Regions from separate parts of the Marinicrinis sediminis genome, predicted to be linked through region 1. Evidence: predicted binding sites of a transcription regulator. Region 1 holds the regulator's gene; the other holds the start of a gene.

Region 1 (5,096 bases):
GAGAAGCAGAAGCACTTGATTGTAGAGGCCGGCACAGGCACAGGTAAATCACTCGGTTATTTGATTCCATCCCTCTATTACAGCATCAAACATGAACAGAAAATTACGATCAGCACTCATACGATCAACCTGCAGGAACAGATTCGGCAGCGGGATGTCCCGTTATTGAATGACATTATGCCGGTCCCGTTTGAGGCCGCGGTGTTGAAAGGCCGCAGTCACTATCTGTGCTTGCGCAAATTCGAGCATAAAATGAACAGTAAGGATTATGATGCCCAGAAGGAGCAAATTTTATGGGCTGCACAAATGGCGATTTGGCTGGGGGAGACCCAGACAGGGGATGAGGAAGAAATCCACCTCGGACCCAAGGGCATGGAATCATGGCGCACCGTATCCAGTGATGCAGATTCCTGTCTCAACCGGGCCTGTCCATGGTTCCGAAAATGCTTCTATCATCGAGCAAGGAATCAGGCCAATCAGGCGGATGTCGTCATCACGAACCATTCTCTGCTGTTTACGGATCAAAAGGCCGATCACCGACTGCTGCCTGCGTATCAGCGGCTGATTATTGATGAGGCTCATCAGTTTGAAGAAACGGCGGGCAGGCATTTGGGTACAGAAACGCATTATTTTACACTGACAAATGCGCTGCTGTGGCTACACAAGGAAGGAAATATCGGCAAGCTGCCCCAGTTGAGTGAGATGCTGATGCATAGCGGTTACGAGAAGGCGGAGAAATGGGTTGATGCCCTTGATCAGGCGATCCATAAGTCGATTCAACTCCAGCAGTCGTGGGATGAATTCTTCGAGAAGGTATATGGCGAGGATATGGTTCCGCTTGAAGCGACCGCCATGCAGGAAGGCGGACAGGCCGTTGTGAGGTACAAGCCAGGTGAATTACCTGCTTACTGGCCTTCGCTCAAGGAGATCGAGGAGAACATCCATGTGCATAGCTCAGAGCTGCTCAAAACGCTTCAGAAGGCGCTGGATGAGGTAAAGGATGAAGTGGATGATTACGACATTCAGAGCGTCCTGACAGACATACAGGGCTCTGTTAAGGATATTGAGCGATGCAGAGATGAGATGCGGCTCTTCCTCTCCATGAAGAAGGATCATGTGTACTGGATCGAGGCCAATGTTTCATTCCGGCACAAATCGCTGCAGTTTTTTACGGTGCCGATTGATGTCAGTTACCTGCTGAAAGAAAAGTTCTTTGACGTGAAGGAATCGATCGTGCTGACCTCTGCGACATTGAGCGTCAATCGAAATTTCGCCTATATTCGGGAACAGGTAGGACTCGGTTCGGAGGCATCGTCCGAGGACGTGCATACGGTGCAATTATCTTCCCCGTTCAATTACCGGGAAAATGTGCTCGTCTGTATCCCGCGCGATTTCCCGAAGCTGAAGGGACGAATTGGGGAAAAGGAGTACGTGGAAGAGCTCATCCGTTCTCTGGCAGAGGTGGCCAAGATTACACAAGGCAGAATGCTGGTCCTGTTTACTTCCTATCGCATGTTGCGGGATGTGCATGGCGCGCTGAAGGAGCAATTGCAGGACACTTCCATTCAGGTACTGGGGCAAGGGGTGGACAGCAACAATCGCAGCAAGCTGACCAAATGGTTTACCGATCGGGCGCAAAGCGTCCTGCTCGGTACGAGCAGCTTCTGGGAAGGGGTGGACATACCGGGTGAAGCACTGTCCTGTCTGGTCATCGTGCGATTGCCGTTTCAACCGCCGAATCATCCTGTGGCCGAGGCGAAAGCGGAATATTTGAAGCAGAAGAACAAAAATCCGTTTATGGACTATACCGTTCCACAGGCGGTCATCCGCTTCAAGCAGGGATTTGGCAGATTGATCCGGACATCCTCTGATCGCGGGATCGTGCTCATCTATGATACGAGGGTCATAGACACGTATTATGGCAAGCATTTTCTATACTCTCTCCCGGGTCCGAAGATGGAGCATATGTCCAAGCAGCTGATGATAGAAAGGGTCAGGGAATGGTTCGAACCTTCCCAAGCGTATCCACTGGAGGCCCAGAAGAAAGGTTGAGGTCATGAAATCCATGAAAATTTCAGAGGCTGTTGTACGCAGACTCCCGATCTATTTAAGATATCTCAATGAATTAAATATGATGCAGATTCAGACCGTTTCCTCTCAGGAACTCGGGCAAAAGCTGAATCTGAATCCGGCCCAGATCCGGAAAGACCTTGCCTACTTCGGTGAATTCGGCAAAAAAGGGATCGGCTATGATGTCCATTACCTGATCGAAAAGATCCGACACATTCTGAAGCTGGACCAGATTATTCATGTCGGACTGGTCGGAGCGGGGAACCTTGGACATGCGCTCTCCAATTATAATACGTATCTGAAGGACAACATGAAGATTACCGCTGTATTCGACAGTGCGAAGGACAAGATCGGGAAGGAAATCAATCACCTCAAGGTCTTGCCGATGGAAGAACTGCCTGAGGTAGTTCGGCAGCACGGCATTCGGGTCGGCATTATTACGGTGCCGGCTGTAGAGGCTCAGATTGTCGCAAATGCTTTTGTTGAAGCCGGGGTGGAGGCCATTTTGAATTTCGCACCTGCGATTGTTAAGGTACCTGCCCACATTCGCATTCATCATGCAGATTTTACGACCGAATTGCACAGCTTGGCCTATTATCTCGAGGAATAATAAAAAATATATATAAAAGCTATTGGAATTATCGGAATTTAGCGTTATGATCATAAGTGAAAAGAATCAAACCAGTAGAGTAAGGAGTAGGATGGATGGAAAAAGTATTGATTTTTGGACACAAAAATCCGGACACGGACACAATTTGCTCCGCACTAGTGTATGCGGATCTGAAGAACAAACTGGGGATGAATGCGGAAGCGGTTCGTCTTGGATCGGTCAGCAGTGAAACCCAATTTGTGCTGGATCATTTCAATGTGGAAGCGCCTAGACTGGTTGAAGCGGTAGCTGCCGAAACGAACCAGGTTATCCTCGTCGATCACAATGAGCGTCAGCAAAGTGCGAATGACATTGATCAGGTCACGGTGCTGGAAGTAATCGATCATCACCGGATTGCGAATTTTGAAACCAGTGGTCCACTGTATTATCGTGCAGAGCCCGTTGGCTGTACGACAACCATTCTGAAAAAGCTGTACAAAGAACATGAAGTTGAAATTCCGAAGGCGATGGCTGGATTGATGCTGTCCGCCATCATTTCCGATACATTGTTGCTCAAATCCCCTACCTGCACAGATCAGGATGTAGCAGCAGCGAAGGAACTTGCTCAGATTGCTGGCGTAGAGCTTGAGTCTTATGGGCTGGACATGCTGAAAGCGGGCGCGGATCTGAGTGACAAATCCATTGAAGAACTGGTGACACTGGATTCCAAGCAGTTCCAAATGGGCAGCAGCAAGGTCGAAATCGCACAAGTAAACTGTGTAGACACCCAGGACGTGCTTGGTCGTCAAGCGGAGCTGGAAAAGGTGCTGCAAAGCAATATTGATGAGAAGGGTCTGGATCTGTTCGTATTCGTCATCACGGATATTCTCAACAATGATTCCGTCGCCGTTGTATTAGGTCAGCAATCTGCGGCGGTAGAAGAAGCTTATCAAGTCAAGCTGGTAGACAACAAAGCGGAGCTGAAGGGCGTTGTATCCCGCAAGAAACAGGTCGTACCGGTATTGACGGATGTACTCAGCAAGTAAGATTAACGAAGATATGGCACATAGAAAAACGGGGAGCCAATGGTGGCTCCCCGTCTTTAGTGTATATCATCAAACATTCACGTTAACATATCGTTGGATTAGAATCAGTTTCCAATGTTAAGCATAGCGCAGAACGATACTCTCCAGTACATCGGCAACGTCTTCGCAGGCATCGGTTGTTTGCTCCAGACGCTCATAAATTTCTTTCAGGGCAAAATCATGGTAAGGGTCTTTGCGATTTTTGAAAATGTCGGCGATCCCTTCACGCATTAAGCGGTCCCCATCGTTCTCCAAAGCGTTGACCTGTACCGTATGCTGACGAATCTGCAGAAATTTCTTGTTGGTAAGCAGCTTGATGGCTTCATAGACGTGTTCACAGGATGCGACCAGAATCTCGGAAAACTGCCGCATCACTTCATTGGTATAATGAATGCCCAAATAGTCAAATCGGGCAATGGTCGCTTCGATCCCGTCCATAATATCATCGATCAATACCGCAAGCTCCAGAATATCTTCCCGGCTCAGCGGGGCAATGTGGATGGAATTCAGCTGTCTGAATATATCATGGGTGAGCGTGTCCCCGGTATTTTCCAGTTCCTTGATTGCATCGTTATAGGTTTGTGGCTCCTTTTCCCCCATCATGGCGGTACGGAACAGTTGAGCCCCTTTTAATGTATTCTCGGCTGCATCAAGCAGCACCAGCAAATATCGATCATCATTTTTACGAAAAGTTATCATCAGGCATCCCCTTCTTTGTCACCCGTTCGGTTCTGTACATCTTTCTTGTATGTTGACGGGCAAAATTCACACTATGTGTATTATATACCCTAAATAACGCTTCATGAATACTTCATACAAAAATACTTCATGCAAATTTATTTTCCTATTTGTTTTAATGCAGCTTGTCCTTTTAAATAGTGTATGTGAGAAAGTTGATTTTCATGCGAGAGAACGGTACAGTAAACATGATAAAACCTATGGAGAAGCAGGTGAATGCATGCGTTGGATGATTAAGAATGGTACGTTTATTACGATGAATGAGGAACAGCCCGTTTTCAAGGGTAACATGATTGTTGAAAACGATCGCATTGAAGCGTTAACAGCAGATGAACTGGATGAGTCCCAGTTTAATGAAGTGATTGATGGATCGAATCGGGTGTACATACCTGGATTTGTGAATACGCACGGCCATGCTGCCATGTCGCTGTTAAGGGGTTATGCGGATGATTTGGCGCTGCAAGTGTGGCTGCAAGACAAGATGTGGCCCAATGAGGCGAAATTCACAGCAAACGATGTGAAGTGGGGCACCTCATTGTCTGTCGTCGAAATGATCAAGAGCGGAACAACCAGCTTTGTCGATATGTATGATCATATGGATGAAGTGGCTGGAG
Region 2 (5,096 bases), on a different contig from region 1:
ATTTGTTTTATCCTGATACTAAACTTGCATTGATGTCTTACATGTCAGCCACTATCGGTAAATTAACGATCTCAAATGCTACTACTACAGGTACTTTTTCGCAAGTACCAATAGTATCGGTTTCATCAAGTGCAAGTGTTATCAGATCTAGTGGTTCTTCTAGTACTGCAGCAAAAACAAGTGGTTCATATCAAGTTACTTTTGCAGGTATGAATGGTGTCGGGCTTCATGTCGAAAACTACGATTTAAATGCATCGTATCGACTAGATGTTTCTGATCGATATGGGGCTTTTTTAGATACTACTTTAACTGTAGTGCAGTAAACAAATCGTCATAAATAACCGAGTGTGAGATTCATACTCGGTTATTTAAATAAACAATACTGGAGTGCATGCTGTTGAATAAAAATCCTGATACAATCAAGGTGTTATGCAACTTTCTATTAACTTGGATTTCATATGTATATATTATTGAGCAATCCATACTTCCAAAATATATTGATACAGATCAGTTGTCTACACAAGGCAGTTTGTTAATGTTTGTTGTGTATATTGCATCACTCTCGTTGTTCAGCAAAATGAGAAATGTTTTTACAGCTATACTGGTTGTATTTCTTTTGACTTCATTTTACTATCTCATTTTTTCGGAAGGGATTTCCGTTTTCAAATCCCAATGGCCATATTTCATCACTGCTTTAGCACTTCCATTTTTGGGATATCTAATTATTGAACTATTTATGCATGTTAAAAAATTGATCACAAAGTAATGAGACTATAGAAAAACCAATTCGATATATCTCAGAATGTGTGATCACACAACATTCCAAGAGACAGTGAATTATTTCTTTATCAAATTGTTAAGCAACTTCAAAACTTTGGTACTGTTCCTGCTATGGATGTTCATTTTACAATAAACAGGAAAATTAGATGTATTTCTAGTATATGTCTCGTCGACTCTCATTAGCGTCGTAATCCTAGGGGATCGACGACAATTCAAATTAGGGAGATTGAACGAGAAACCAAGAGGAGATTAAGGATAACTGGATAATATTCCGAAATAGACAATTTGTGAAAGTGAATAAAGGAATCTTTGAACAAATGTAGTAAGCCTATATCAAAGCCAATTTTTGGGGTTTGTATCGTACCTATGAGGAATTGAAATTGCTCATGAGCTGCAGCCTTCTCGCGCTTTTCCTGGTTTGTATCGTACCTATGAGGAATTGAAACAGAACACTCCAGAATCATTTCATCCAACCCCGTCCGTTAAACGAATTGGATGACAGGATCGCCCTCATTTTAAAACAAGTGGAGCAGGTTCCGGCATTCCGATTGGAAGGCTCTGGCACGATGAACGCAGCCATGCGATCTCTCCTCTGATTCCTCTCAGCATAAGGTGACTAACATCTGAATCAGCAGCATACGCAAAAGAAAGAGCGGATATGTACCATTACCATCATGGACATACCCGCTCTTCCTTATTTCCAAATACCTAAACGCGCCATGCATTACGGTGTTCGACGTTCAGCAGTTGAGAGTGATTCAGGCTTCAGTATCTAACTCCGCCAGCCGTACAAACAAGATATTGTTCTCGAGATGAATATGCTCGAACATGTCCGCTTCCAGTTGTTCCAGCTTCTCGAAGGTAAGGGTGAATGTCCGGCATGCCCCTTCTGGCAACGTATAGTTCGATGTAACCTTGCGCATTTCCTTCAGTAAATCGCCAGCTCCGCTATGATCTGCTTCCAATCGATCCAGTTCCGCGAGCGCTTCTTTCAGCTTGCCCGGATCTCCGGACTGTTCATAAGCGATCACAAGCGGGAATAAAATCTGTTCCTCTGCCATCAAATGCTGCTCCAGCTCCATCTTCAATTCATGGAACATCCGGTGCAGCGGTGGCAGCATATCCGGATAATGAATGCCGTGTACATTCATTACTTTGGTGACAAACTGACTGATAATCGGCAGCTCACGGCGCACATACTCATGATGCATGCTCACGATATGATCGATCAGCGTCTGAAACGAAGCTTGTTTCCAGTCCTGCTCACCGACTTGCTGGCGTTCGATGTGGAAGCGATACGCTTCATCCAGTGCACCAAGGACCTGCTCTCCGTCCAGTTGTTTGTCTTCAATGGCCTCACGAAGCGGACGCTGGCCGCCACAGCAAAAGTCTATCTGATGAGCTTTGAATACATTGCTCGCCCCCGGGAATGCCGTTACGATATCTCCAATCTTTTTATCCAGTGTAAATGTGGTCATATGAACAACCTCCTTTTGCCCTTATCTTACAATGACGGGAAGCGGAGCTTTGTGATACAGATCACCGACTCCATCCTGAATTACTTCACCTACACTTCTGAGCGCAACTTGGTTATGATAGTCTTAACGAAATGAACCAGGAACAGGAAGTGAGAACATGGAAGACCAAAGATTGCTTCACCTTGCCGAGGTGCCGCTCTTTTCAGATATGAGCCAGGAAGAACTTGCCCATCTCGCCCACATCGCCATTGATCGAACCTATGACAAAAAGCAGGTCATATTTCATGAAGGATCGGAGAAAACCGCCGTTTACCTGATCCAAACCGGACTCGTCAAAACGTACAAGACAGATCGCAACGGACATGAGCAAATTGTCAATTTTCTGTCCTCCGGCAGCATGTTTCCGCACACGGGGCTGTATGCGGAATCCCCGTACCCGGCTACAGCAGAAACGCTGGTGCAAACGAAGGTGTTGGCCATCCCGATCCGGGACTTCGAACAGCTCTTGCGATCCAGACCGTCCATGAGTATAAAGGTCATGCGGGTGATGGGGAAGATTATCATGGAGTTGCAGGCCAAGCTACAGGATATGAGTGGACAGGAGGTTCAGCTTCGTGCGCAGTCGTTTCTCATCGCGATGGTTGCCGAGCAGGGCAGGAAGAGAGAAGGGACAAATATAGAGGATGGAATCTGGCTTCCCTTACCCATCACCCATCAGGAATTTGCCAGTACGATCGGCACGACGAGAGAGAGCATAACCAGGCTGCTCAGTCAGTGGAGGAAGGAAGGACTGATGGACACCAATCGGGACGGATTCATCATCCATGATCTTGATGCCTTTAAGCGGTGGAAGCCGTAAAGGGTCAAAATCAGGGCGAAAGTAGGATGCCATCATACTGAAAGAGTGAAAATCAAGCCTTTTTTCTAAAGATTAGATAAAATTCTACAAAACATGATTATTCCTTCAAAATAGAAGATAGATATGGTAGATTTAGTAATGGGACTTCCCTACCACATTTTGAAGGAGGAATTATTAATTATGTCAGTTCGTGAATTATTTTCTTTCTCAGATTTACCCGCAGTCAATTCCAGCCCGGACAGTGTAAGAAAAAGCTTCCAGGATCGTTATGGCAAGAAGCCGGATGGGATCTGTGTGAACAGTGAGACCTACTACAATGCGGTGCAGCCAGCGATTACCGAGCAATACGGCATGCCTTGCTACAAAGTGCTGGGCGAATTTGAATATGAAGATGATGGAGAGAGCCATCCGGATGAAGGGATTCTGGGCAGCAACTACGCGGTGAACCAAGGGGATGAAGAAGCCACGATTTCCTTGACCGTGGATGCAAGCTGGACAGAGGAAACCTCCTGGTCTTCCGAAGTCACAGCAGGCTTGACCATTTCCGCTGAAGTACAGATTGAAGGAGTGTTCAGCACAGGCGTATCCTTCTCTGAATCCATTACCGTAGGCAAGACCCAGTCTCAACAATCTTCCAGATCGGTATCTTCGACGGTTTCAGTTGTCGTGCCGCCACGCAGCAAGAAGAAAGTGTCCATTGTGGGAACTTTGAAAAAAGCAAAAATGAAATTCGAAGCGCCGGTCAGCGTTCAGGGCATGTTCGGAGCCAATTTCCCTGACAAGGTAGATGGTCATTACTACTGGTTCATGGATGCCAATCATGCATTGGAACAAGCTTCAGGGAAGATCAAGGGCGTCATTGAAAATGCAGCCATCTTCGATGTTCAGACCGAGATTGGGAAAACAGAATCTCTGTAAGATCGTCAACCAGAGTGGGCGTACATAGCGCGCAGTCAGACACGGGGATCAGGAAGTGCATCTATGCACGTCACATACCATTATCATAGGAATGAAAAAACTGACTTTCAGGGGCGCTTCTCCTGGAAGTCAGTGTGATTTCTGATGCTATTTCATATAAGAGGTGATGAGATGAACACGAACCGGTTTGAGCTGCTTCATCCTGAAGGGAAACAAGGCGGCACGATAGACAGACAGAAATATGAAACCATGAAAACAGCCATACTTGCCTGTGTGCAGGCCCATGGAGAAATATCCTTTACCGAACTTGTCGATCAGATCAAGGAACAAATCGGAGATACCTTCGATGGGTCAATTCCCTGGTACGTCACCACAGTCAAACTGGATCTCGAAGCAAGAGGAATCCTGGAACGCTTCAAAAAGAATCAGCGTCAGTGTATCCGTGTAAGAGGATAATGGATGTAGTCATTTATCTTTGGAAAAAAGTTTTATCGTCAAATTTTGTACGGATACGTACAATCCTATGAAACTGTACGCTTAGTTGTCTTCACAATCAGGATGGAATGAGTAGACTGGATATAGGACTGATTGAGGTGAAAGGTGGTGCAACCATGCATTTTCCGGTATGGCTAAATGATTCGATTCAGAGCAGGTTCGATGAACACATCCACAAATCTCATCAAGAAGCAGATATTCTCAGGGCATATCAGCAATTTCATCAGGTCTTTAATACGATGATGACCACACTCAATCCTGAGCAGAAAAAGCAGTTCTTTCAACTGGAAGAAGCGTGGAATCATCTGCATGTCCTAGAAAAAGAATGGCTGTTCAAGCAAGGTCTGAAGGATGGCATTCAATTGATCCATGCACTTAGCGAAAATCAAGCGAGGAAGTGACAGAAAAATGGTGGCTATAACCTTCGAAAATGTTCGTCGTTGATCCTCATTAGCGTCGTAAACCCGGGAGAACGACGACAACTCGTATTTTGGAGAAATGTGATGCCAGCAAGACAAAGAGAAAGAGAAACAGTGATATTTAAAATTTAGACATGATGGGAAAAC

What was found. Region 1 encodes Rex, which represses fermentation and respiration genes when NADH is low (regulators of the CRP and FNR family bind a similar motif). Its sites were predicted from a motif close to TTGTGAAATATTTCACAA; they were not measured.
Region 2: a site for Rex is predicted at 2,332-2,349, ahead of ric (iron-sulfur cluster repair di-iron protein). Genes of this name have one in related genera too.

Annotation. Positions count from the first base shown of each region.
Region 1 covers NZ_JBHUMM010000043.1:312,870-317,965, forward strand. Annotated here, with positions in the region: gene dinG (ATP-dependent DNA helicase DinG) at 1-2,052, shown strand, start outside; gene ACFSUC_RS15305 (redox-sensing transcriptional repressor Rex) at 2,057-2,680, shown strand; gene ACFSUC_RS15310 (manganese-dependent inorganic pyrophosphatase) at 2,776-3,705, shown strand; gene ACFSUC_RS15315 (DUF47 domain-containing protein) at 3,823-4,443, opposite strand; gene ACFSUC_RS15320 (amidohydrolase) at 4,703-5,096, shown strand, end outside.
Region 2 covers NZ_JBHUMM010000009.1:93,580-98,675, forward strand. Annotated here, with positions in the region: gene ACFSUC_RS05945 (hypothetical protein) at 1-323, shown strand, start outside; gene ric (iron-sulfur cluster repair di-iron protein) at 1,539-2,258, opposite strand; gene ACFSUC_RS05955 (Crp/Fnr family transcriptional regulator) at 2,416-3,117, shown strand; gene ACFSUC_RS05960 (hydralysin-2) at 3,298-4,035, shown strand; gene ACFSUC_RS05965 (DUF6958 family protein) at 4,207-4,491, shown strand; gene ACFSUC_RS05970 (hypothetical protein) at 4,599-4,931, shown strand.